Regions from separate parts of the Sediminibacillus dalangtanensis genome, predicted to be linked through region 2. Evidence: predicted binding sites of a transcription regulator. Region 2 holds the regulator's gene; each other region holds the start of a gene.
What was found. Region 2 encodes LexA, which represses DNA repair genes until DNA is damaged. Its sites were predicted from a motif close to CGAACATATGTTCG; they were not measured.
Positions count from the first base shown of each region.

Region 1: ERJ70_RS07610 (type IA DNA topoisomerase) is a predicted target of LexA. The motif match lies at 6,137-6,150, and genes of this name have one in related genera.
Region 3: ERJ70_RS04685 (WYL domain-containing protein) is a predicted target of LexA. The motif match lies at 5,361-5,374, and genes of this name have one in related genera.

Region 1 is NZ_CP046956.1:1,504,387-1,512,449, reverse strand. It holds gene nhaC (Na+/H+ antiporter NhaC) at 1-975, opposite strand, end outside; gene ERJ70_RS07620 (trans-sulfuration enzyme family protein) at 995-2,173, opposite strand; gene ERJ70_RS07615 (FadR/GntR family transcriptional regulator) at 2,514-3,203, shown strand; gene ERJ70_RS07610 (type IA DNA topoisomerase) at 3,851-6,010, opposite strand; gene ERJ70_RS07605 (NAD(P)/FAD-dependent oxidoreductase) at 6,461-7,672, opposite strand; gene ERJ70_RS07600 (bifunctional 4-hydroxy-2-oxoglutarate aldolase/2-dehydro-3-deoxy-phosphogluconate aldolase) at 7,961-8,063, opposite strand, start outside.
Region 2 is NZ_CP046956.1:1,883,503-1,891,565, forward strand. It holds gene ERJ70_RS09455 (S8 family serine peptidase) at 1-1,342, opposite strand, end outside; gene lexA (transcriptional repressor LexA) at 1,794-2,417, opposite strand; gene ERJ70_RS09465 (YneB family resolvase-like protein) at 2,712-3,389, shown strand; gene ERJ70_RS09470 (DUF896 domain-containing protein) at 3,494-3,730, shown strand; gene tkt (transketolase) at 3,866-5,872, shown strand; gene sirA (sporulation inhibitor of replication protein SirA) at 6,030-6,488, shown strand; gene ERJ70_RS09485 (YneF family protein) at 6,534-6,752, shown strand; gene ERJ70_RS09490 (cytochrome c biogenesis CcdA family protein) at 7,104-7,811, shown strand; gene ERJ70_RS09495 (Na(+)/H(+) antiporter subunit B) at 7,871-8,063, shown strand, end outside.
Region 3 is NZ_CP046956.1:922,064-930,126, reverse strand. It holds gene addB (helicase-exonuclease AddAB subunit AddB) at 1-409, opposite strand, end outside; gene ERJ70_RS04710 (MFS transporter) at 487-1,617, shown strand; gene ERJ70_RS04705 (hypothetical protein) at 1,788-2,519, shown strand; gene lepB (signal peptidase I) at 2,811-3,353, opposite strand; gene ERJ70_RS04695 (TVP38/TMEM64 family protein) at 3,427-4,062, opposite strand; gene ERJ70_RS04690 (hypothetical protein) at 4,266-4,526, shown strand; gene ERJ70_RS04685 (WYL domain-containing protein) at 5,394-5,615, shown strand; gene ERJ70_RS04680 (YolD-like family protein) at 5,618-5,950, shown strand; gene ERJ70_RS04675 (hypothetical protein) at 6,005-6,274, opposite strand; gene ERJ70_RS04670 (YhjD family protein) at 6,460-6,849, shown strand; gene ERJ70_RS04665 (competence protein ComK) at 6,797-7,306, opposite strand; gene ERJ70_RS04660 (DUF3939 domain-containing protein) at 7,531-7,992, shown strand; gene ERJ70_RS04655 (hypothetical protein) at 7,989-8,063, opposite strand, start outside.

The sequences.
Region 1 (8,063 bases), 380 kb from region 2:
AGAGTACAGCCCTCCCCTATTGAGTAAATCCTGCATGTCTTGTCCAATGACGGAGGCATCAGCTCCTGCTACAGAAGAAGCGATCATCTCGACGTTAAATCCTTCTACGGCCGAAGTAATCAGATTACTCACAGTGGCATGCTGAAAAATCAGTGCCACCACCATCGCTGTCAAAGCTGAAACAAATAATACTATCAACGGGGATTTCTTCATAAGAGAGCCCGCGATTACAATAACAGCGGGGAGCAAAACAACAAGATTTAAATTGAATAATTGTCCAAGTCCGCTTAGCATTTCATCCACATTGGCAAGCTGATCTGCAGCTGAATCGATTTGCAAACCCATTATGAAGAATACAATGACCGCTACGATGGAAGAAGGTAACGATGTATAAAGCATATGACGAATATGCTCGTATAGATTGGAACCAGCAGCGAGTGAACTCATGTTGGTTGTATCGGATAGAGGGGATAATTTATCCCCGAAATAGGCACCGGAAACAACCGCACCTGCAGTTACAGCCATGGATAAATCCATGGTTTGCGCAATGCTCATCAACGCCACCCCGATTGTCCCAGCTGAGCCCCAGGAGGTTCCTACACAAGTCGAAACGATGGCGGTTACCAGAAAAGCCATAACGTAAAGATGGGCAGGGTTGATGATTTCCAGTCCATAATAGACAAAAAACGGAATCGTTCCAGAAATCATCCAGGTACCGATCAACATCCCAATACTGAACAATATTAAAATGGCCGGCAAGGCTTTTTTGATTTTATCCCCCATTACAACCAAAATTTCTTCCCATGACCGACCATAAAACGTCGCGAATAAGGCAAACAAGGCACCAGCAAAAATCAACATTAATTCTGCTTGGTATTTCAACACCCCAATCCCAATAATGAAAATAGCTACGGCCAGACCTATTGGAATCATTGCCATCCCAATCGATGGCCGTTTTATTTTTGCATCATTCATTTTTACCCTCTCCTTTTAGCTACTGGATTTCCACTTCCCGGCTCAAGGCCTGGAAGGCTTGCTCTAAATCCTGAATCAGTAAATCTGCTCCCTCGAGACCAATCGACAAACGAACCAAACCTGGACTCAATCCCTGTTTCTTCAATTCTTTTTCGTTCCCCTTTTTCACCGGTGCGTTTACCAGGCTTTCAAACCCCCCCCAGCTTACTCCGATTTTAAAAACCGATAACTGATTAATAAGTCGGGCGACTTGCTCAAATCCTGCATCCTTTAATTCAAAGCTTAACAATCCCGAAAAACCTTTCATTTGCTTGTTGATAACACGGTCTTCCTCAGAATGAAGACTTGGGTGGTGAATACGGTGTACCTCCTCCTTACCTTTCAGGTAATCGATCACCTTCAGGCAATGTTGTTGGTGCTGTCTTAGCCTGATCGGCAATGTCCGCAGTCCCCTGATAATCAAGGATGCATCGTGGGGAGATAAAACGGCTCCATTTAATTGAAAACCATATTTTGAGATAGTATCGATTAATTCTTCCTTTCCAATTACCGCTCCGCCTACGACATCGCTATGACCGCCGATATATTTCGTCAAGGAATGGACCGATAAATCAAACCCATGCAGCAAAGGTTTCTGGAAAATCGGCGTGGACCACGTATTGTCTATTGCCGTGATGATTCCATGCTTTTTGGCAATATGGGCAACTTGCTGAAGATCTACAACCTTCATTAACATCGTTCCTGGACTTTCTACGTAAATAAGCTTAGTAGTTGGTTTGATCGCCTTTTCCATTTCCTCCAGACTATTGCCTACCGAACTATGATCGATATAAAAGCGTTTTAAGTGGTCCAACAATTGAATTGTCGGTCCGTAGATGTTATTCACAAATAAAACGTGATCTCCGCTTCGCAGCAGGGATAAAAAGATACTGCTAATGGCACCCATTCCCGAAGCAAAACACTTGCATTTCTCCCCCCTCTCCAGTAATGCGAGCTTTTGTTCCAGTATTTCAGTAGTAGGATTGAGCCCCCTGGTATAAACGTAATTTTCGCGTTCTCTTTTCTGTGCTTCGGTGAAGGCTTCAAATGAATCGAACGCAAACAAGCTTGTTTGGTAAACAGGAGGTGACACAGCCCCATGATGGTCACTGAAAGACTCCCCAAGTTGTGTGCAAATTTCTTCATCGCTGTAATACATTTTTCATCCTTCTTTCTTGCAGGATTCTGCTTAAAATATCGTGTATGCTTATACTATCATACTATCCACCTGTATGAAAGGTCTAATTTTTCTGATAATTATTGATTGACGACTACCAGAGAAAGGAACTGCAACTCAACTTTCATGCGGCTACCCCCTCCTTTATAGAATAAGTGGTAATCCACAGATGGAGTCATCTACATCGCAGTACGCAGTTTCTAATACTGGTCAAAAGTCGAATATCTAACAAAATACCTTATTGTTTCTTTCCAGCTTGCTGTACTCATCAATTATTTACTTTTTTGCTATAATAGGGTTAGTTGATTTGCGAGGTGCTTACATGAAAACAGTAAAGAAAAAAAGACTATCCGAAATGGTAGCCGATGAAATAAAACAATATATTAAAAAGGAAAACCTTACTTCCGGAGATCGCCTTCCTGCTACAACCGAGTTAATGAATGCTTTGGGTATTGGACGATCCACACTGCGGGAAGCACTGCAATTACTAGAATCACAAGACATCCTAGAAGTATTAAATGGAAAAGGCACATTTATAAAAGACGCAAAACCTTTTTATATCAGGACAGCTTTCGATGTAGAAAACGAAAAGAAATTTTTACTGGATGCGCTTGATGTCCGAATGGCTTTAGAGGGAAAAGCGGTTGATTTAGCTGTCCATAAGGCAACAGAGAAAGATATAACCATCATGCAGCAACACTTAACGGACTATGTGCGTTACATTGAGGAAGGAAAACGCGAACAAGCCAACCGTGCAGACGCGGGATTTCATCAGGCTTTATACGATGCCGCCAACAATCAGCTGCTCACCAGTATTATTGATTCTGTGTGGGACACTTTCCACCAGTTCTGGAATGAACCCTTCGGTCAAGATGATATTTTTGATCAAAGCTACCCTTTCCATGTAGCTTTGCTAGAAGCAATCAAGCAGCGGAACACCGTTGCTGCAGCAGATTCCTTCCAAAAGATGATGGATTCTGTTAAAACAAGCATTGAAAAATATCGAGAGTGATTTCTATACACCCTTTCCGATCACCATAAAATTTCTCTTCTTGTTATGCTTTAAACGGATGCACCGTGAAGTTCACTGTATTTATTTGGCAGACCGCTGACCAACACCACATAACATGGTGTGCTATTTCTAGCTAATCTTTTTTTTATGTCTCCTAAATGGACAAAAGCGCAAGCGCCTGTTTAAAGGAGTACAGGCTAAAGCCGCCACGTCCTGTGGCAACGCCTGCATGACCCACATCGTTCGGGCCTCCGACAAGCTTAAGAACAACCTCGGCGTGGCGCTTTTTGCCACACCGAGGGTGGGCTTAAGACCTCGAGGCGCTGAAGCTGGACGTGGCTGTTTCAGCCACTAATGATCCCCAGACAGTTAAATTTATCATTTCCTGTAAAAACAAAAAGCCAAACCGGCCGCTTGGGAGCCGGTTTGGCTTTTTTGCGATTGCCGTTGGACTGGCGGCAATCATTCAGACACCTTGCAAAGAAAAGAGGGAGACGCAAACTTTGGGTACAAAACCTGCAGCTATCAACCAAGTGGTGGATGGCAAAGCTTCCATTTGGTCAGCTGTTATGTTCTGTAAGTTAAAGATAACACAGGCCATGAATCCCTGCTTTATTATTGTCATAACATCTGACAAACTTTTCTATTTATTTGGTGAAATCCATTTTCCAACTGAAATAGTCATTGGATGCATTTTTTTGATAGCTTAAATAGGCGTTAAACTTCTTGCCTTTTTTACTAGTCAATCCTTTCACATATACCCGTCCATTTTTCAACAATCCTTTTACTAACGTTTTTGTCGCCCGTTTTCGCATTGAGGCTAAATATTTATCATTTTTCCAAACGACAAATTTACAGCCACTCTTCCAATTACTGCAACCAAATCCTTTACTTCCTTCGACGACTTTGCTGCCACATACCGGACATTTTCCGAGTGCCTCTTTCGTCCCTTTTTGCCGCTCAACCTTATTTATCGTAACCTTCGCTTCCTGCTTAATCGTGCCCACGGATTGTTTCGTAAAGGAGAATACGGTTTCCAAAAAACGCTCCTTATCCACTTTGCCTTTTTCGATATCCGCAAGTGATTTCTCTAATCTTCCAGTAAATTCTAAGTCGAATAAACGATCAATCGGAAAAGTCTCCACAAGCCTGTTTCCAAGCTCGGTACATACCAGATTTTTTCTTTGCATCGTAATATACCCAACATCTTTCAATTTTTTTATTGTTTCAGCCCTTGTTGCTGGAGTACCGATACTAAAGCCTGATAGTACTTCTGTAACTTCCTCTTCCTGATCTAGAGCTTTTTCCTTCGAAACCTTTCCGCACGTTTCCATTAATCGAAGCAATGTTTTTTCAGTATGAGGTTTTGGGGGCTTGGTTACATGGGAAGAAACATCGCTACCCTTAACTGCGACCATTTCTTTAGGTTCCACGTTAGGAAGGATCGTTTCCTTTGACTGAATACTTTCTACCTGCTTCCATCCTTCCTTTAACTGGACTCTGCCTTTCGAATAGAACAAACCTGGTAATTCCAGTTCTTCAACTTTAGTGAAAAGCCTTGTTTCTTCATATTCTGCAAGTGGCATAAACTGCATAATGAATCTGTTTTTTATTGCCTGGTAGACGAGTTCCTGGTCCTTAGTGAGCCGCTTTGGTTTTACATAAGTAGGCATAATTGCACTATGACTTTCCACTTTAGCATTGTTAAAGACCCGTTTTGACTTCGAGAAACGGATTTCTTCTTTATACGGAACATCTTCAGCCAACTTTTTTAATACCGTTGCCGCTTTTCCTGCCAGGCTTTCATCCAGGGCCGTACTTGCTGTACGGGGATAAGTGATCCACTTCTTTTCATAAAGTGATTGAGCAACTTTTAGTACTTTGTCCGATGTCCATCCGTTATACCTATTTGTCATATATCCTTGTAAATTGGACAGATTGAAAAGGAATGGAGGGAACTCTTTCTTTTTCTCGACCTGTTTATCTATTATGGTTGCTTTTTTATCGGCTATTTTACCGGCGATTTCTTCAAGTGGCTGCTTATGTTTGAATTTTTCTTGTTCATTTTCCTGGTAAACACCTTGAAACGTTCCACCGGATTTAGTAGAAAATGTCGCGGTCAGCTTGAAATAATCTTCCGGAATGAATGATTTGATTTCTTTATCCCGGTCATAAATGATCTTCAATGTCGGCAGCAGAACCCGTCCGATATTAAGTGCCTTTCCACTTCCCTGCTGGTATTTAAGGGTAGCAACAGAGGTTAAATTGATACCGATTACCCAATCCGCCCATTGGCGGCTGATCCCGGCATCCTGCAAGGCGCGCAACTTTTCATTCGGTTGCATGGTTTTCAGTCCCCGAAGCACTTCCTCTTGGGTCCACTCGTTGATCAATAATCGATAGACAGGTTGCTTGGGATTGATATAGTCGATGATGCTGTCGCCAATTAACTGGCCTTCCCGATCATAGTCACACGCAGAGATAATTGCTTCTACGTCAGGTCGCTTCATCAAGCGCTTAATCACATGAAGCTGTTTTTGTGCCCCTCCATCTGCCCGGTTGCGGTTGCGGATATCCGTTTTCACTTTATATTGAAACTTCTCCGGTATGAATGGAAAATTTTCCATCTTCCATTTTGTCATCGAACGATCATAATCTTTTGCGTCAAATAATTGCAACAAGTGACCAAATGCCCAGGTAACCAAATAACCATTACCTTGAAAGTAACCATCCTGTTTTGTTTTTATATTTAAAGCATCTGCAATATTTTTTGCCACAGAAGGCTTTTCAGCTAATATTAATTTCATGTGTATCACCCATCTTTACTTTTTTCGGGGAGAATTATGTCCGGAACAGCATACGAAGGAAATATAAAAGGAGAAGGTAAACCCAAACTAAGGCTTCCACCATTATAACACGGATAACTAATCTAGGGAACGAATGTTTGCATCTACTCTACTCCTTCTTGTAAAGAAGGTGCAAGCGTTTTTTCTTCGATTGTCTTCAAGTCAAAAATTCTGGACCAAGTGAGGATTCGGTAACAAAAGAGTAAAAACAACAAAGACTGCGATAAGAGACTAAAGAAAAAAACCGGAACCCCTAATGGATTCCGGTTATGCTTATTACCAAAAATGTTTGTTGTCTTCCTGTTTCCTCAAAACTACGGCATAGACAACCGTAGAAAGGACCGCAAGCAGTGTTACAAGAAATGTGTTTTTCAACCTACTTCCCTCCCTGAGCGTTTTGATGGTTGGTTATTAAAATGGACGAAGTTTCCCTTTTTTCAAGACAAGCTTTGGTCCGCCGAGCATGAATAGATAACGGTTATCAATGACATTTTTCATGGCGCGGGCAGTTTTACCGTACAACTTATATCCGGAGAAAACGGTTCCCATTGCATGGCTGCCGCCCAATGAAGCCACCGTTCCTTTATTATCAAAAACGAAATCTTCCAGCTTGCCGCCACGCAGCAATGCTGTAAGGTTGTCAGAAGCAGTGTCAGCTTCCTGGATAGCAAGTTGGGCAGTCGGAGGATATGGACGGTCATTTTCTTTATCCATTACCCAGGAACAGTCTCCGAGAATAAAGATATTGTCATAGCCTGGTACACGAAGGTCGCCGTTCACATTTACTTTACCTTTGAACACTTCGAAACCGGATTTATCCAGAATAGAGCTTCCTTGTACACCGCCAGTCCAGACAATCGTACCTGCTTTGATCTCTTCGTTGTCGTCACCCACGATAAATGCATCTTCTCTGCATTCCTGGATTTTCGTGCCAATACGGAACTCTACTCCACGGTCTTCCAAAGATTTACGGGCATAAGCAACCAGCTCTTCATCAAATCCAGGGAGTATCGATGGGGCAGCCTCCACATTGATGATACGTACCTTACTGCGCTCGATATCGTATTTCCGGCAGAGTTCCGGCACCTTTTCTGCGAGTTCTCCGACAAACTCGATACCGGTGAACCCAGATCCGCCTACAACGATGTTCAATGCCTCGTCGTTTGTTTCTTCCCCGCTGCTATACCGGGCAAATTGATGCTCAATATGTTCGCTGATCAAGCGGCTTTTGTCGACACTTTCAATCGACAGTGCGTTTTCTTCCATTCCGGGAATACCGAAAGAGGCCTTCTCAAATCCTAACGAGAACACTAAATAATCATATTCCAGCTCGCCATTTTCCAGAACGACGCGCTGCTCATCCTTTTTCACTTCCTGCACTGTATCAAAGACAAGTCTTACACGATTCGTATCGATGACATCACTGATAAGCATACGGACTTTGTTGACATCAATCGTGCCTGCCGCAACTTCATGAAGCCACGTAGATTGATAATGATAATTATGCTTGTTGACCAGAATAATGTCTGCTTCTTCTTGGCCTAGCTTTTGCGTCAATCGTTTCGTTGTCATCATCCCGGCATAACCCGCGCCAAGAACGACAATTTTAGGTTTGTTGCTCATATTCATGTCCACACCTTTCTCTTATATATAAAAGTGCAATACCTCCGTAGAGATACACTTATAAGCAGGAGAAATCTACCATTTCCGGCAAATCTATTGATTCTATTTACCCTCGGCGGTAGAAAGATGAAACCTTCCTATGTATCTTCTCGTCTCGACATCTTGAAAAAAGGAAGTTTTCCTTTTGCTACTATCTTCACAAACATAAATCTTTTCCATTGTTGTGTCAAATAATTACCATTCATGACAAGGGTTTGTTGAAACAGATTCCATAAACTTATCAATCTGTTACATCGTCTCTCTTGCTTGCCTTACCGTCTCCTTATATTTTGCAGCAACTTGTTCAATCTGAGTGAAGTTCCCTTCCCTGATCGCTTTATTGTCCACAAGA
Region 2 (8,063 bases):
CTGTCGTCAATTTTATTAAGTATGTTTGGTCTGCTTCCAAATTTGAAAACGTAATTTCTGGATTTTCCGAACCATTCACGGATGTAATAAGTTTACTGTCTAAATAGAAGTTCGTCTTTTCAAAGTCAGTATCTTCGGGATTTTCCCACGTTAGAGATAGGGTATTTTGTGTTTTTTCTTTTATAACAACATCAGAAACCTCATGGGGAGCAATTTGGTCAGAACGCCGAAAATCTATCAAACCAGCTCCAAAATAGACATCGTAGCCAGGATCCCCCAAATCAGTTGTATAATCCGCAGCTAGTTTTCTTAATTCTTCGTATGCTAATTCTGGGTATTTTTGTTTTAACAATGCAAGCATACCAGTAACATGTGGAGCTGCTTGTGATGTACCGCTATAGGTAGCGTATGTGTTATTTAAATACGTACTTCTTATATTTACACCTGGTGCGGCTAATTCGACCTCTGGCCCGGTGGAAGAGAAGGAACCTAGTTCGTTATTTTTATTTATGGCAGAAACCGCAATGACTTCTTGATATTTGGAAGGATAAATAACAGAATCGTCTGTCCCTTCATTACCACTGGCCCCAACGATAAGAATTCCTTCCTCGTAAGCTTTTCTCATCATATCCTTTAATATTTCGCTATTGAATGAAGTTCCCAAAGAAAGATTGATTATATCTATATCCTGCTGAATTGCCCAATCAATCGCCTCAACAATATCCGCAAGACTACCTTCTCCATCATGGTTTAATGCCTTAACAGCATATAGGTTTGCGTCCGGAGCTATTCCGGATATACCAGTTTTATTATGCTTTGCCCCTATGATTCCTGCTATGTGGGTACCATGACCATTATCATCGACCCATTCAGGATTCTTATTCATTGTTGAATAGCCACCTTGAATGTTAAGATCTGCATGCTCGGCTATACCAGTATCGATGATGGCTATGTCGACTCCTTTTCCGGTGATCTTTTCCGACCAGGCAAGAGGAGCTCCAATTGTATCCATATTCCACTGATTTTCAACGGATGCCGCTTGATTGATTTCTCGTGCAGTTTCTCCAGATAATTTAACTGGACTATTCTTCTCTATGTATGAAATATCATCGTGATTCCGCAATAATTCTTTTTTGTTAGGGTTTATCAAGACGGATAGGACAGGAAGATTCTCATATTGATTGATAACTTCATAGCTTTCATTCATGATTTCATGTTTGCTTTGCTCACTCTGATAACGGATAAGTACTTCTTCCTTTTCCAGTGCAGCTCCGTCCACTTTTATAAAATCAAGGGAGCTGAGGATAAGTAGCAAAGAAAAGACAAAAAGCCATTTATTCACAGGCAATTACTCCTTTACGAATTAATACAGAATTATATTTTACCAGCATAACAACGATTTGTCCTTAGTATTTTTTTTAGTAGTTCCATAAAGTGCATAAAGGAGCAGTTTTGTTAAAAGGAAAAAACTTTGGACATTTTCATGGAAATTTAATAAAATTATGAAAGGGAGGTGTTATTTATCAAGTATGTAGGTTTTGTGCTGATAGCCGCTTTGGTATTGGCCGTCACAAAGAATTTTCAAGAGATATACGATTTTTCTTCCATATGGTTATTTGTTTTCAATGTTTTATTGTTGGGGTATTTCGCATTCTTGGTAGTATTTCCGCTTCCTGAAAACAAAAAGCGAAACACTGCTAACTAAATTTATGGATAACGTAAACACATATAGATAGAAGATCATTCTAGAAAGAAAAAAACCAAATCTGATGATTTGGTTTTTTCTTTACTTTTTACTGGATATGTCGATATAGACCTATTACTTTTCCTAGGATCGAAACATTATTGAGAATGATTGGTTCCATTGTTGCATTTTCAGGTTGTAAACGAATATGGTCTTTTTCTTTAAAGAAGCGCTTAACGGTGGCCTCTCCTTCTTCAGTCATGGCCACGACAATTTCCCCATTTTGAGCGGTTTGCTGTTGTTTGACAATTACCATGTCCCCATCCAGTATTCCTGCTTCAACCATACTTTCTCCCTCGATAATCAATACAAATATATTATCATCCGGATTAGCTATTGTGCCGGGGAGTGGCACATACTCTTCGATGTTTTCCACTGCTGTTATTGGTATCCCTGCCGTTACCTTCCCGATAACGGGAGCGAAAGTGGCTTCCCCGGCAGGAATTTCGTTTGCCTCTTCCAAACTGAGCACCTCAATGGCGCGAGGTTTGGTAGGATCTCTTCTGATAAACCCCTTTTTTTCCAACCTCGATAAATGGCCGTGCACAGTAGAACTCGATGCAAGTCCGACAGCCTCTCCTATTTCCCTTACAGAAGGCGGATAGCCTTTATCCAAAACCTGTTCTTTAATATATTCTAAAATTGCCTGCTGCCTTTTTGATAGTTTTGTCATTTGTGTAACACCTCGGACATAGTATTTATTGTGAATATTATACCATGCATGGCATGTATATACAAACACTCGTTCGAAAAAAATGTTGACAAGAACCTATGTTCGTATATAATAAAAGTATAAACACGAACATAGGTTCTAATTATTTGGGAGGCGTATAAAATGTTTCAAAAACTTTCGAAACTAGACCTTTTCTATTTAACCTTATTTATTTTGACTTTAGGATTAATGTATTATTCAATGGTCACCATCTAAGTAACTTACAAGCAAAAGCATTATAAGAGGTGTCAGATTGTGGAGACAACAAAACAGCAAAAAGCAGTTATATATTGTAGAGTAAGCACAGCTAAAGATGAACAGGAAACCTCTTTGAAGCGTCAAAGGCAGGAGTTAACTAATATGGCTGTTAATCATAGACTAGAGATTGTATCGGTTATAGAAGAACAAAAGAGCGGATACGAGATTGAGCGGGAAGGCGTCTTCCAGATGCTAGACCTTTTTTCCTCACAGCAAGCCGACTGTCTCCTCATTCAGGATGAGACACGGCTTGGAAGAGGTAATACAAAAATCGCTTTGTTTCATCAGCTAAACAAATTGCAAATCCCCGTGTATTCCCTGACACATCAAGGACAGCTGCAATTGTCGGAATCGGACTCTATGGTACTGCAGATCGTCGGAATTGTAGAAGAATATCAAAGAAAAATCCATAATATGAAAATTAAACGGGGAATGCGAAAAGCCATGGAACGGGGATATGATCCGGGCAAAAACTTAGCGAAGCAGCATGAATCCTCCGGTAGAGATAGAATAGAGTTCCCGATTGATGAGGTGGTTAGACTAAGGGCGAGTAAGCTGACTTTCGAAGAAATAGCTGCGACCTTGAAAGGGCTTGGCTATCCAGTTTCGAAAGCCACCGTCCACCGCAGGTTTCAAGAGTATGTTTCCCTTGATTCCAACTCTGACAAACGATAAGATATGTACAAGACAAGTTCGGTTCTGTCTGAACTTGTTTTTTTGTTTCAAGAATCTGTTTTATGGAAAAACAAGAACTATAAATTAATTTAAAGGAGTATCTTATGCTTTCAAAAGATAAGTTGAATAGAATCAATGTACTTGCTAAAAAGGCAAAAGAAGAAGGGTTGACTGCTAAAGAAAAGCAGGAACAACAATCATTGAGGGAAGAGTACTTGAAAAATGTCCGGAAATCCTTTAAAAACCAATTCAAGAGCATGACAGTGGTTGATCCGGAAGGAAAGGATGTCACTCCCCAAAAAGTAAAAGATTTAAAACAGCGGGAGAAAAACAATCATTGAGAAGGAAGCCTTTTTTGACAAGCATTCCAGCATGAAATTATAATGGACATGTTGAAATGCTTGTTTGTTTTGTTTTTTCATTATAGGATATGAGGTGTACATAATCCGTAAATCAGAAAGGGGTTACAACAATACATGGTAAACCAAACAGAAAAACTATCCATTAATACCATTCGTACACTATCAATCGATGCAATTGAAAATGCGAATTCCGGTCATCCAGGACTGCCTATGGGAGCTGCTCCGATGGCATATACACTTTGGACAGACTTCATGACCCATAATCCGAAGAATTCGCACTGGTTCAATCGTGATAGATTTGTACTATCGGCTGGACATGGGTCAATGCTGTTATACAGCCTTCTCCATCTTTCCGGTTATGGATTGACGATCGATGATTTGAAAGGTTTCCGGCAATGGGGGTCAAAAACTCCAGGCCATCCGGAAGTTCATCATACAGAAGGGGTAGAAGCAACGACTGGACCACTCGGACAAGGACTGGCAATGACGGTCGGAATGGCAATGGCCGAACAACATCTTGCTGCCAAGTACAACAAGGAAGGCTATCCGATTATTGATCATCACTCTTTTGCTCTTGTCAGTGATGGTGATTTAATGGAAGGTATCTCGCATGAAGCAGCATCGTTGGCTGGTCATTTAAAGCTTGGCAAGTTGGTCGCTTTATATGATTCGAATGATATATCGCTGGACGGTGAGTTGTCCCAATCTTTTTCTGAAAACGTAGAAGAAAGGTTCAAAGCATACGGCTGGCAGGTTATTCGGGTGGAAGATGGCAACGATTTATCCGCTATCCGAGATGCAATTAAAAAAGCGAAAGCAAACACAGAACAGCCCACATTGATCGAAGTGAAAACGGTTATCGGTTATGGATCACCCAACAAATCTGCTTCGTCGGCTTCCCACGGTGCTCCCCTTGGTGCTGATGAAATCAAGCTTACCAAACAGGCATATGAATGGGAGCATGAGGAATTTCATGTGCCGGAAGAAGTCTACCAGGATTTCGATAAAAAAATCGTACAACAAGGCAAACAGGCTGAAGATGAATGGAACGCTCTTTTCGACAAGTATAAATCGGAATATCCAGAGCTTGCCAAAGAACTGGCAGAAGCCATTGCCGGCGAACTGCCTGCTAACTGGACAGAGGAGCTTCCAGCTTACGAGACGGGAAAAGATAAGTTAGCTACTCGTGCTTCTTCCGGCGAAGTAATCAATGCTATTGCCAACAAAGTACCTTACTTCTTTGGGGGGAGCGCTGATTTAGCTGGATCGAATAAAACGAATGTAAAAGACGCCGGCGATTTCTCGAGAAATAACTATTCCGGCAGAAATATTTGGTTTGGTGTGCGCGAGTTTGCTATGGCTGCAGCTTTGAATGGAATGGGACTACACGGCGGATTAAAGGTCTATGCTGGTACCTTCTTTGTGTTTAGTGATTACTTGCGTCCGGCAGTAAGGCTGTCCGCGATTATGAATCTTCCGGTAACATATGTCTTCACGCATGATTCCATCGCTGTGGGAGAAGATGGACCGACCCATGAGCCGATCGAACAGTTGGCATCTCTTCGTGCAATGCCGAATTTGTCTGTGATTCGTCCGGCTGATGGAAACGAAACCAGTGCTGCGTGGCGGCTAGCGTTAGAATCCACAAAAACTCCAACAGCGCTTGTTCTTACCAGACAAGGCCTTCCTACTTTGGAGGGCACAAAAGAACAGGCATATGAAGGAGTCAAAAAAGGTGCTTACGTCATTAGTCCTGCTGATAGTGACCAACCGGACGGTTTGCTTCTTGCTTCTGGATCTGAAGTACAGCTGGCCGTCAACGCGCAGAAAGAACTGAAAAACAAGAATATTCATGTCAGTGTGGTCAGCATGCCTTCCTGGGATCGGTTTAAACAGCAGGATAAAGCTTATCAGGAAGAAGTTCTTCCGTCTACTGTGAAAAAACGTCTGGCAATTGAAATGGCTTCTCCTTTCGGATGGGAACGTTATGTAGGAGATGAAGGCAAAATGTTGGGTATAGAAACCTTCGGCGCTTCCGCTAACGGAGATAAGATTTTGGAAGAGTACGGGTTTACCGTAGAAAATGTAGTCAACCAGGCAGAGAGCCTCATCAAAGGTTAAATGTCAATTCCCCCCCAGGCTGTTATCCAGCCGGGGGGGTCTATTATGGCCTCATATTTTTCTTGTGCGACAAAAATCGCGGAATTCTCCACCATCGTTTGACAACCGTTTCGCATTGGATTGTGTATAATTGTTCCTAGCAGGGAGGGACAAGCCAATGCCTAATTACTCCATTTTTTTGGTGAACAGTGAATTCGCGAATCATTACTATTATCGTTCTGAAATTTTATATCGTTTTTTACGCAAGTTTGATGTTTATCCAGTAGATAGTATCAACTATAAACAATCGAGATACGTTACTTCTGAAATTCCTGTACGAGAATTAATGGACTATCTGGCACTTTGCCATTCCGGCGAAAATGCATTTGAAAAGAAGGGGAACGTACTGCGTATTGAAGGTCAATCAGACGTTGCGGAACTACTGATTGCCGGGACTTGCATATATGGAAGTTCCTCTAGCTTTTCCGGAGCGGAAAAGCTGTTGTTTCAATATTTCAGGCGATTTAACAGCCGCTTTTTTATTATTGAATATGATTCTGACAATTATGGATGGATCTCACCGATAGGTAAACGTCATAAGGACTTGAATACAAGGCTATTGTATTCTCTATTATGATTTACTATACTGTATGAGAGACAACTTGAAGGAGGAAGACGTGACATGGGCACGATTTGGGTAGTATTGATTGCCATTATTGCTTTGATTGCCGGTGTTGCTCTGGGGTTTTTCATTGCGAGAAAGTATATGATGAATTACCTTAAGAAGAACCCGCCGATTAATGAACAAATGCTCCGTACATTGATGATGCAAATGGGACAAAAGCCGTCGCAGAAAAAAATCAATCAAATGATGCGGGCGATGAACAACCAGTCAAAATAATGAATGAACCCACTTATTAGTGGTCAATGGTATCTAAAATAGATTCTATTTGATAACTATACATATAAATCCCTTGTCACTTAGCGGCAAGGGATTTATATGTAAGAAAGTGATAATTTCACTTAGTTGTCACAATGGCGGTTCTATCTTCTGCTACACTTAAGAGGACGGATTTATCGGTTATGTTTAGTGGGAACTTCGATGCAATTACAATATAACGGGGTGATTCGCACTCTTAGACACTTACTATGTCAGGACTTTAATTGAATTCATTGGATGCTTAGACATACAGAAGCGAGCACTGTTACAAATAAGTTACAAAAGAATTATGTTAATGAAGGAGGGAGAAAAATGGCAGCAGAATTAAATATATTTATTGCCTTTGGAGCAGGCTTCCTATCGTTTATCTCTCCATGTGTTCTGCCATTATATCCAGCTTTTTTATCTTACATAACTGGAATGAGTGTGAACGAAATAAAGGTTGAAAACGGAATGCTGAATAGCAAAAGTATTTTCCATACATTATTGTTTTTGCTTGGATTTTCGAGTGTTTTTGTTTTACTCGGTTTTTTCACCACCTTTATAGGGGAGTTTTTATTAACTTGGCAGGATGCAATACGGCAGCTTGGAGCAATTCTAATTGTATTTTTTGGATTGGTTATCATAGGAGTATTCAATTTTCAATTTCTGATGAAGGATCATAAAATCGTTTTCCGCAATAGACCTAGCGGATTTATCGGTTCCTTTTTTATCGGAATGGCTTTCTCCATGGGATGGACGCCATGTACGGGACCTATACTTGGTGCCGTTATCTCGTTATCTGCAGATAAGCCGGATCTTGGAATGGTGATGATGAGTGCTTATTCGTTGGGATTCTCTGTTCCGTTTTTGATCCTTTCCTTTTTTGTGGGAAAGATGAAATGGATAAAAAGGAACGGTCCACGATTGGTGAAAATCGGGGGTTATGTCATGATATTTATGGGAATCGCCCTTTTTTTCGACTGGATGACGGCGTTAACTTCCTATCTTGCTGGGTGGTTTAATTTTTACGGGTTTTAACCGATGGAAATCACTGCACATTTATATTATGATAGAATTACGGAAATGGAAAAGGAGTTATGAAAATGCACGGAACGAATGACTTGATTTTAAGAACGGCGACAGTGCTAATATCATTCATCTTATTCGCTTTCTCGATTTATTTATTTCTTGCAGGGCATAACGCGCCTGGAGGTGGATTTGTCGGTGGATTAATGACCGCTTCGGCGATTGTACTTATGTATATGGCATATGGAGAGAGAGCTGTCAGCA
Region 3 (8,063 bases), 960 kb from region 2:
GGGAAATCCGGTACCGTTTGAACTCGGTGATCATCTGCTCCAATTGCTCCATGAAGCCTTGCTTTTCAATCGCTTTTTGGAACACATTCCAATCGGATTTCCGTTCCTCGGTGATTTTCCGAAGCATCATTTGGACACCCGTAGAGCTGATAAACTTCCTGGTGCCTCCTCCGGTCTCCTGAAAAACCCGCCAGGACAAACGTGAAAAACTGAATACCTGCCCTCTGATGCTCCCGTTGATCGAATCCCTTTTCAGTAGCGCATATTCCTGCTGAAAGGTCATTTGGTCCGGCACAATATACAAAAGCGGTGGTCCTTTTGGATCTTCGTTCAATTTTCCTTCTATTTCCTGCAGGCAGTGATTACTTTTTCCAGCCCCTGCTTTTCCTAATAAAAACCGGACACCCATCGTCACTCTCTCCCCTTTTTCACAAAATTATCCTTGAAACATATAGTACACTAGTCTATCGAAAAGGAGGCGGCAGAATGGCCAAGCAAACGATTAGCGCGGCCGCCTTGATTTATTGTGCTGTTTTTGTCGCAAGCAGTTTGTATGTAATGATCCCCTTGCATCCGCTGCTGTCCGAAACGTACAACGTATCAATCGGGAATGCTTCTCTGGCCAGTTCTTTCTTTATCCTGGCATACGCATTCGGTCTTTTGTTTTTCGGGTTTTTAGCCGATCAGCTGCCTTTAAGCCGGATCATGTTGACCGGTATGGCTATATTGACGCTAATAACCGCGGCCATCGCCCTGGCTGATTCCATCGAATCTATTTTATTATTGCGTGTAATACAAGGGCTGCTTGCTGCAAGTTTCGCACCCCTGGCATTCGGCTATTGTTTTCGCAGCTTTTCCCCCGCCCTGCAGGGATTAGCCATCGCTCTCATCAATACCGGATTCCTTTTTGCCGGTGTATTCGGTCAAATTATTGCAGCAGCATTCGCCGATATTTTTTCTGTTTCCAGTGTGTTCATTGCCTTCAGTGTATTTTATCTTTCCTGTTTCATTTTTTTATTGTTTACCTTGCAACCATCTGCCAAAGCAAACGGTCTTCAGTTCAAGAAACTTACTGCTTCTATTTTATCATGCTTGCGCAACCGCATTGTCCGCAGTCTTTACCTGATCGCCTTTTTCCTATTGTTTCCGATCATGCTGTTCTATGGGGCTTTTGAAATCTATCTTTATACCAGCTGGCCCGAATTTCCGATTCCGCTGCAGTTGTTCCGCGCCATCAGCTTAATCGGGATTCTCCCTTCTTTTTTTACAAGCATTGTGTTGAAAAAATTCGGAGCCAAACGGGTACTGCGGCTGCATTTGGCGATTATGGCAGCCGGGTTTCTTCCAGCGGCTATTCATTTAAATGTAGGAACCATTGCAATTGCTTCCTTTTTCATGATTGTATCCACATCGCTGACCATCCCCATGGTTGTACTCCTGGTTGGACGTCATGCAACCGCCGGAACAAGTGCTGTTGCGATTTACTCGTTTACCCTTTTGTCTGGTGCTACTATGGGATCTGCTTTAGCTCCAACAATCGGATTTTCGCTAGTATTGCTGCTGATTCCACTCCTGTTTACCGGGCTGACCGTTTTTGCAAGGGTGCTGCCTGATTAAAAACAGCTCCCTTGCTGTTTCTATCCCATTATAGAACAAACGTTCGTTTTATTCAATTACATAGCGGTCTGACCAGAGATTGGACAAGCTTTCTTTTGGTAGAAAAAATCCGGATAATCCTTTACCAAACAGGGAATAACGAAAGAGTCAGGGAAGGAGGAAGAATTTACATGTTCTGGATGAGTTTTTTGTTTGCTTTGTGTTTTGTTTTGATTCATTTATTTTCCGAAAAATTGCTGTTCCTGAACAATGTACCGAGGAGCAGGCTTCTGTCTATTTCCGGCGGCGTTGCTGTCGCATATGTGTTTATTCATTTATTGCCCGATCTGAATGAACACCAGCAGGCTGTCGAAGAGACATTGACTACAGAAGGTTTATCTTTTCTGGAATCACATATTTACCTGGTCGCCCTTGCAGGACTGACCCTTTTTTATGGACTGGAACGGATGGTAAAAGTGTCTAAACGAAAAAATAACGCTGCCGGTCCGGGTAAGACCAATACGGGAGTTTTTTGGACCCATATTGGTTCCTTCTTTTTTTATAATGCGATTATTGGCTATTTATTGATTACTGAGGAATTTACGGACATTACAGGAATGTTTTTTTACTTTCTGGCGCTGGCTGTCCATTTTATCATTAATGATTTCAGTCTCCGCGAACGACACGAAAGGGTTTATGATAAATACGGCCGCTGGCTGCTGAGCGTGGCAGTGCTGGTCGGCTGGATAGTAGGAAGTTTGTATGAGGTGAAGCCGTTCCTTGTTTCCTTTTTAACAGCTTTTCTTGCCGGCGGTGTCATTCTCAATATTTTAAAAGAAGAGCTTCCCGAAGAAAGACAAAGCAGCTTCGGCGCTTTTTTGACGGGTGTTGCCGGCTACACCCTGCTGTTGTTGATCATTTGATTACACACCAATAGGGACAGCCCCTCCTGAGATGACTGTCCCTGTTGGTTGTTTCGTTTTATCCCAATTACCTTCATCCCACGTATATGGCGTACCATTTTTTATCATGGTAATGTAAGGTGCTAATACGGTGCTACGGAAATACACTACGCTCTCCGTGCGAAGCCTGCGGAAAGCGAAGTATTCTGTCAAAGCGAGTCTAAGCACTTTATAATAACATAGAACTAGCTTCTCAGGTTTCACTAGGTTGCATTTTGTATCACTGTAAGATTGAGCGTGCGAAAAGTTTTTTTAAAAGCTCACACCTAATTGTGAAAGCGGCCAGTATCTCACGTCAACCTTTCCGACGACCTCGTCTTGGGAAACAAATCCGAAATACCTGCTGTCCAGGCTTTCCCGTCTGTTATCTCCCATGACAAACAGTTTCCCCTCTGGCACTTCACTCTCACCCGTGACTCCATCCAGGGAAAAATCTTCTGTCAGCGGTTTGCCATCATCCTTTTTAAACGGTTCTAAATACTCTTCCTCGACCGGCTCTCCGTTCAGATATAAACGGTCGTTCTTGTACTCGATCGTATCTCCCGGGGTGCCGATTACACGTTTCACGTAATCTTCTTTTTCATTAGCGTGAAAGACAATCACATCAAACCGGTTGATATTGTGCAAGTCATAGGCCATCTTGTTCACCATGATCAAGTTTTCGTCATACAGGGTAGGCTCCATCGATTTTCCGTCCACAACATAACTAGCAAATAAATACGAACGGAAAAGTACTGCCAGTATTCCTGCAATCACTACCGTCCGTAATACTTTCCAATAATTTATTCTTTTCATTGTCTTTTCCTCCAGGTGCTGTTTCTATCCATATTTTACCCTTCAGAAAAAATATTAATCCTCTATTTAAAAGCTACCCTCGTTCCCTGGCCTTGCTTTGCAGCCGCTGCTCTAAGAATTTACCGAAGATCCAAAACAACAGAATACAGATTCCGACGACGATTGTCTTGACCGGGTTCTGGGCAAAAGAAACAATACTGTCCCCCACGAAGGCAATCGTAAAAATCATCACCGTCTTTCCCAATAGCACGGCAAGGATGAATTGTTGAAAGCTGACTTTGGACAACGCAGCGACGATATTGATGACAGAAGACGGAGAAAACGGAAAGCACATTAGCAAAAACAACGGACCGAATCCGTGCCGTTCCAGCCATTCGGTCACCCGCTCCACTTGCTTATTTTTCCGCAGCCAAATAAAAAAACGTTTATTTCCAAGCTTGCGCACAAGCATAAAGACACATAAAGCCCCGGCACTGGCACCGATCCAGGAAAACAAAAAGCCTTCGAGCAATCCATATGCCGCTGCATTGGCAAGCACAAAAACGACCAGCGGCAAAAACGGCAGAAAAGCCTCAATGAAAGGCAGTAAAATGCCCGGCAGCGGTCCGAGGCCTTCATACGTTTTCAATAGCTGCATCAGCAAATCATCAAATCTATTACTTTCAATTAATTCTCTAAGTTCGTTGATATCTATGTTAAATATGTACAAGTTCTATTCTCCTCGCACCCGCACTTGCAGTTATGTACTGCTTACTAACCAGTTTCCCTATTTTAATTGTAATGTAAACAAGGAAAATTGCCCAGTCCGTTGTCTTTTTCTGTTAGAGGGTGTCCCCTGTGTCACATTCTCCCGTTGTTTTTCTTCTAATAAACACAGATAATAGAGACAGAGAACCTTTTAGGGGGGATAACATGTATGTTTTTTTGATGATCTCAGCCTTTATCGTCTGTATCGCTGCCCTTATTATAACATTGCGATTAGGAAAGTCGGAGTCAGACAAAGCGAGGGTCTATGAAAAAGCCGAGAATCGGCATGAACAGGAGTTGGATCGTTCGATGGACTATGAAAAGCGCTCGATGAAGGAAAATGTGCCCTTGCTAAGTATCATTTATGGAGCAACTTTTTTGATTGCTATTGCCTTGTTTCTGATTTTTTTCTATTTTCCCTTCTAAATAAGGAGGCCGGGACAAAACATGACCAACAAAGCAAAAACCGAACGAATTCCAAATGCCAATCAAATTCGTTCGGTTTTATTTGTGTATTTTCTTTTTATCCTGTTGTTTGATACGTGCTTCGAATCGCTACGTTTTTGTGCTCTGATTTCCACATGATCAAGACAAGATAAACCGTATTCTTCTATTGGCTGATAGGTATCTAAACAGTGACGAAGACGAAAATCAGCATGGGGGTTCCTTTATTCTTTACAATCTGATAATAGCATAAATAAGCGGTTTCCATGCAGCTCAGCTTTCTATCTGTAACAGAAATAGGGCAACACGGAAATCACATCTGAAGAGAAGGTATCTCCTTCAACGGAGGCAAGGTACGCAGACTCCAGCGGGATGAGCGCGAGCTGAAGATCCACTTGGCAAAGCGGTATGCTTTGCCAAGTTAGCTGAAGCCATGCCCGCGGAAAGCGCAGTACCTTGCCGGAGTGGAAAGTGGCACTTTTCATAGCATTTGCTTTTAGCTCATCAAAAAAACCGAACGAATTGGGAATCGTTCGGTTTTCATTTTGGTCACGATGCTTTTGTCCCAGGCTCCTTTTATTTTTGCCTGTCCCTCTCATGGCTTCGTGTGGAAGGGCTGAAGCTTCAACCTGTTTGTTCCACTCATCTTTATAAACTGGATTTTTATTTTCTTGACTCCTGTAGCACAGCCGTTTTGTTGCCCGTAAAGGCAGTGTTTATTGATTAGGCAGAATGGCAGTTACTCTTCTCCGGCAGGTTAGGTATAAATTACCAGGGTTTATTTGGTTGTAAAATAATCGCATTCTGCATATAATAAGAACAAACGTTCCCTTTAAGGAGTGAAAACAAATGGAAACTGTGCTTCATCTGGCTATGGAAAACAAAACAAAGGTAGAAATGATTTATCAGGCTAAAAACGGACGGCTGTCACAGCGCATAGTCCGAATTCTCCAGATTAAAGAAGAACAGGTGGTGGCTTACTGCTTTTACCGCAAGCAAGTCAGGACTTTTCGCCTGGAAAACATTTTGGCCATTCATCCGGCTAAAAAACTGCGACGTCGGGGGGCATAGTCATGCAAGGCAAACATCAGGACCGGGGAACCATTAAGTGGACTTCCCTCATGCTGCCTGAGCATGTGGAAATGCTCAATCAGTGGTATGAATCAGAAAAGGACGTTGAAAAACCGATTCTCAGCAGTGATAAATTAGAGGAAATGCAGCGAACGATCATGCAGGCAATCGAATACAAACAAAAAGTTTCCCTTTACTTCTATGAAGCACAGCGAATCGAAATGCTGGAAGGTTTCATAAAAGGAGTGGGAATGGGTAAACTTGAAATCGAAAACCACGACGGTCTCGAATTTCTTCCCGTCGAAGCCATCGTGGACGTGGAAATAATTGAGTAAACGGCAGGATTGCCGGGAGAAGGAGCCGACTACATTCGACGCATATAAGCTTTTTCAGGATTCACCGTCCTGCTCATTCTCCTCTTCCTCCGAATCCAGTTTCACATCATCCAGTTCGAGCCAGGAAAGCATTTCCCTTACTACTGTATTTATTTTTTCGTCCACCATTTTATCTCCATATTTCTTTTTGGCTCGTGCAATATTGTCGAGGACATCCTGCCCGAAATCAATGATCGGTGCATCGTTTTCCAGGTTGTTGAATAAATCGAGAATTTCATCAAGCGCTTTGTCGAAACGCTTGCTTTCCAATTCGGTTGCTTTCATTTTTTATCACCCAATCATAGGGTATCCGAAATACAGAAAAAATAACAGCCCATGCCGATGTCCTATTGACCTGCTTCGTGTTTCCGGCCTTTCACTGCCTTTATTTACTTTTTTCACAGGTTTTGGTTTTAGAATCAATCGGTTTGGGGTATAATAGAACACATGTTCGGTAAGGAGGAGTAATTGTGCGTTATCTCAGCGAAGAACAGCTTTCCGTTGCTTCCCGTTTTCTATTTCTTTCCATGGCCATTGTGGTCATCCAAAAGGATCTGCAGAGCATTCAAACAGGCAGTTTCAAAATCAAAGAGCCTTACACAGACCTGCTTGGCAAAATGGAGCAGGAAGCTGTAGCAGAACGCCGACAGCTTCGGAGCCGTATGGCAAATGAACAGCTGCAGGTCGTCTCTTTAAATAAAAATGATTCTTTCTCCTCTTTTTTATTTATCTGTCAGGGACGAGAAGAAAAAAGAAACTATTTTAATCCTGCCATTCGAAAAAAAGTGGAAACCATTCTACGGGAACTTATACAAAAGGCTCAGCAACCATATCAGCATTATTCTTCCACAAATACTTAATCCGGTGATCAAGCAAGTAACGAAATTGCGCAGTCCTTTGAATTTGATTCAAAATGATGCCGTGAGAAACAGGGAGTGTAATGGAAGTTCCATTCTTGAAGATAACTTCTGTGGATTGATTCGCAGCCTTGCTGATTCGATCGATATGCGAGTGGGCAATCCACGAGCATTGAGGGCTATTAGGAGAAGCTGTGGGGAAAAAATACATACCGCTCGAAGGATCAATGGAGACAGGTACTTTGTGTGTAATGTTGCAGATATCCTTGGTCCCTTCCTGCCTGCCCCGCAGACTGCTCCCAAAGAACTTACAGGCAAGGTCGATGATTTTGCTTGCCGGCTGTTTCACCTGGATTATTTCTTCTTCTTCCAGGACCCGGGAAGAAAACCTGTTCCCTTTATCCCCTCCAATGACAGCAAGCGTAAGCGGAGTTACTTCATAATGCGTTTCATACATCATAGACTACCATCCCTTCATTCAATAGTTAGGCATGTGAAAGGCCTACCCCTAATTTACCAGAAAATTGAATAAAATGGTAGAATAAATTGAATTTTTTGTAAAAAAATACGGCTATTTGTCATACTCGCCTCTTCATAATGAAAACGTTTTAACCCCGGCGTGCAGGTTTGCTATACTCTAGATATATCAAAGGTATTAAATCTTTCAAATAAGGAGGAAACGCCATGTGGAAAAAGAACAAAAAACAGAAAAACGAGTCGCAGCAGAAACAACTCCCCGTTAAGCCGGTGAGCCTTTCAGAGGTGAAAGATGCCGTCCGGCGATACAGCGCAGAATTGGCCTCTGAAATACCGTTGGAAGTGATTATCAACTCCGACAGGACGATTGACTACCAGCTGCTTGCTCCCTATTTGGAAGCCAAGCCGCAACAAACGTACTACATGTCCCGGGAAACGTATGAGATCTTCGAGGAAAAAGATAAACAGCTCGCCGAAGACCTGGACAAAGTTCAGCAAGCTGTCGACCATTATCGTGAGCAAACCGGAAAGCTTCCGGTAACAGAAGGAGACCCCGACAAACAAGTCAACTACTTGAAACTGGAAAAGCTCGGATTGTTATCCAACTGTCCGGATCGTCCCTTCTTCATTACGGAGGAGGAAGATATGGTCACCCACCGCCGGCCTTAGAGCGGTGTTTCAAGCAGTCGGCGTTTATTTCCCTCCAGTTCCTCGATTTTACGTTTTACATCTCCGAACAG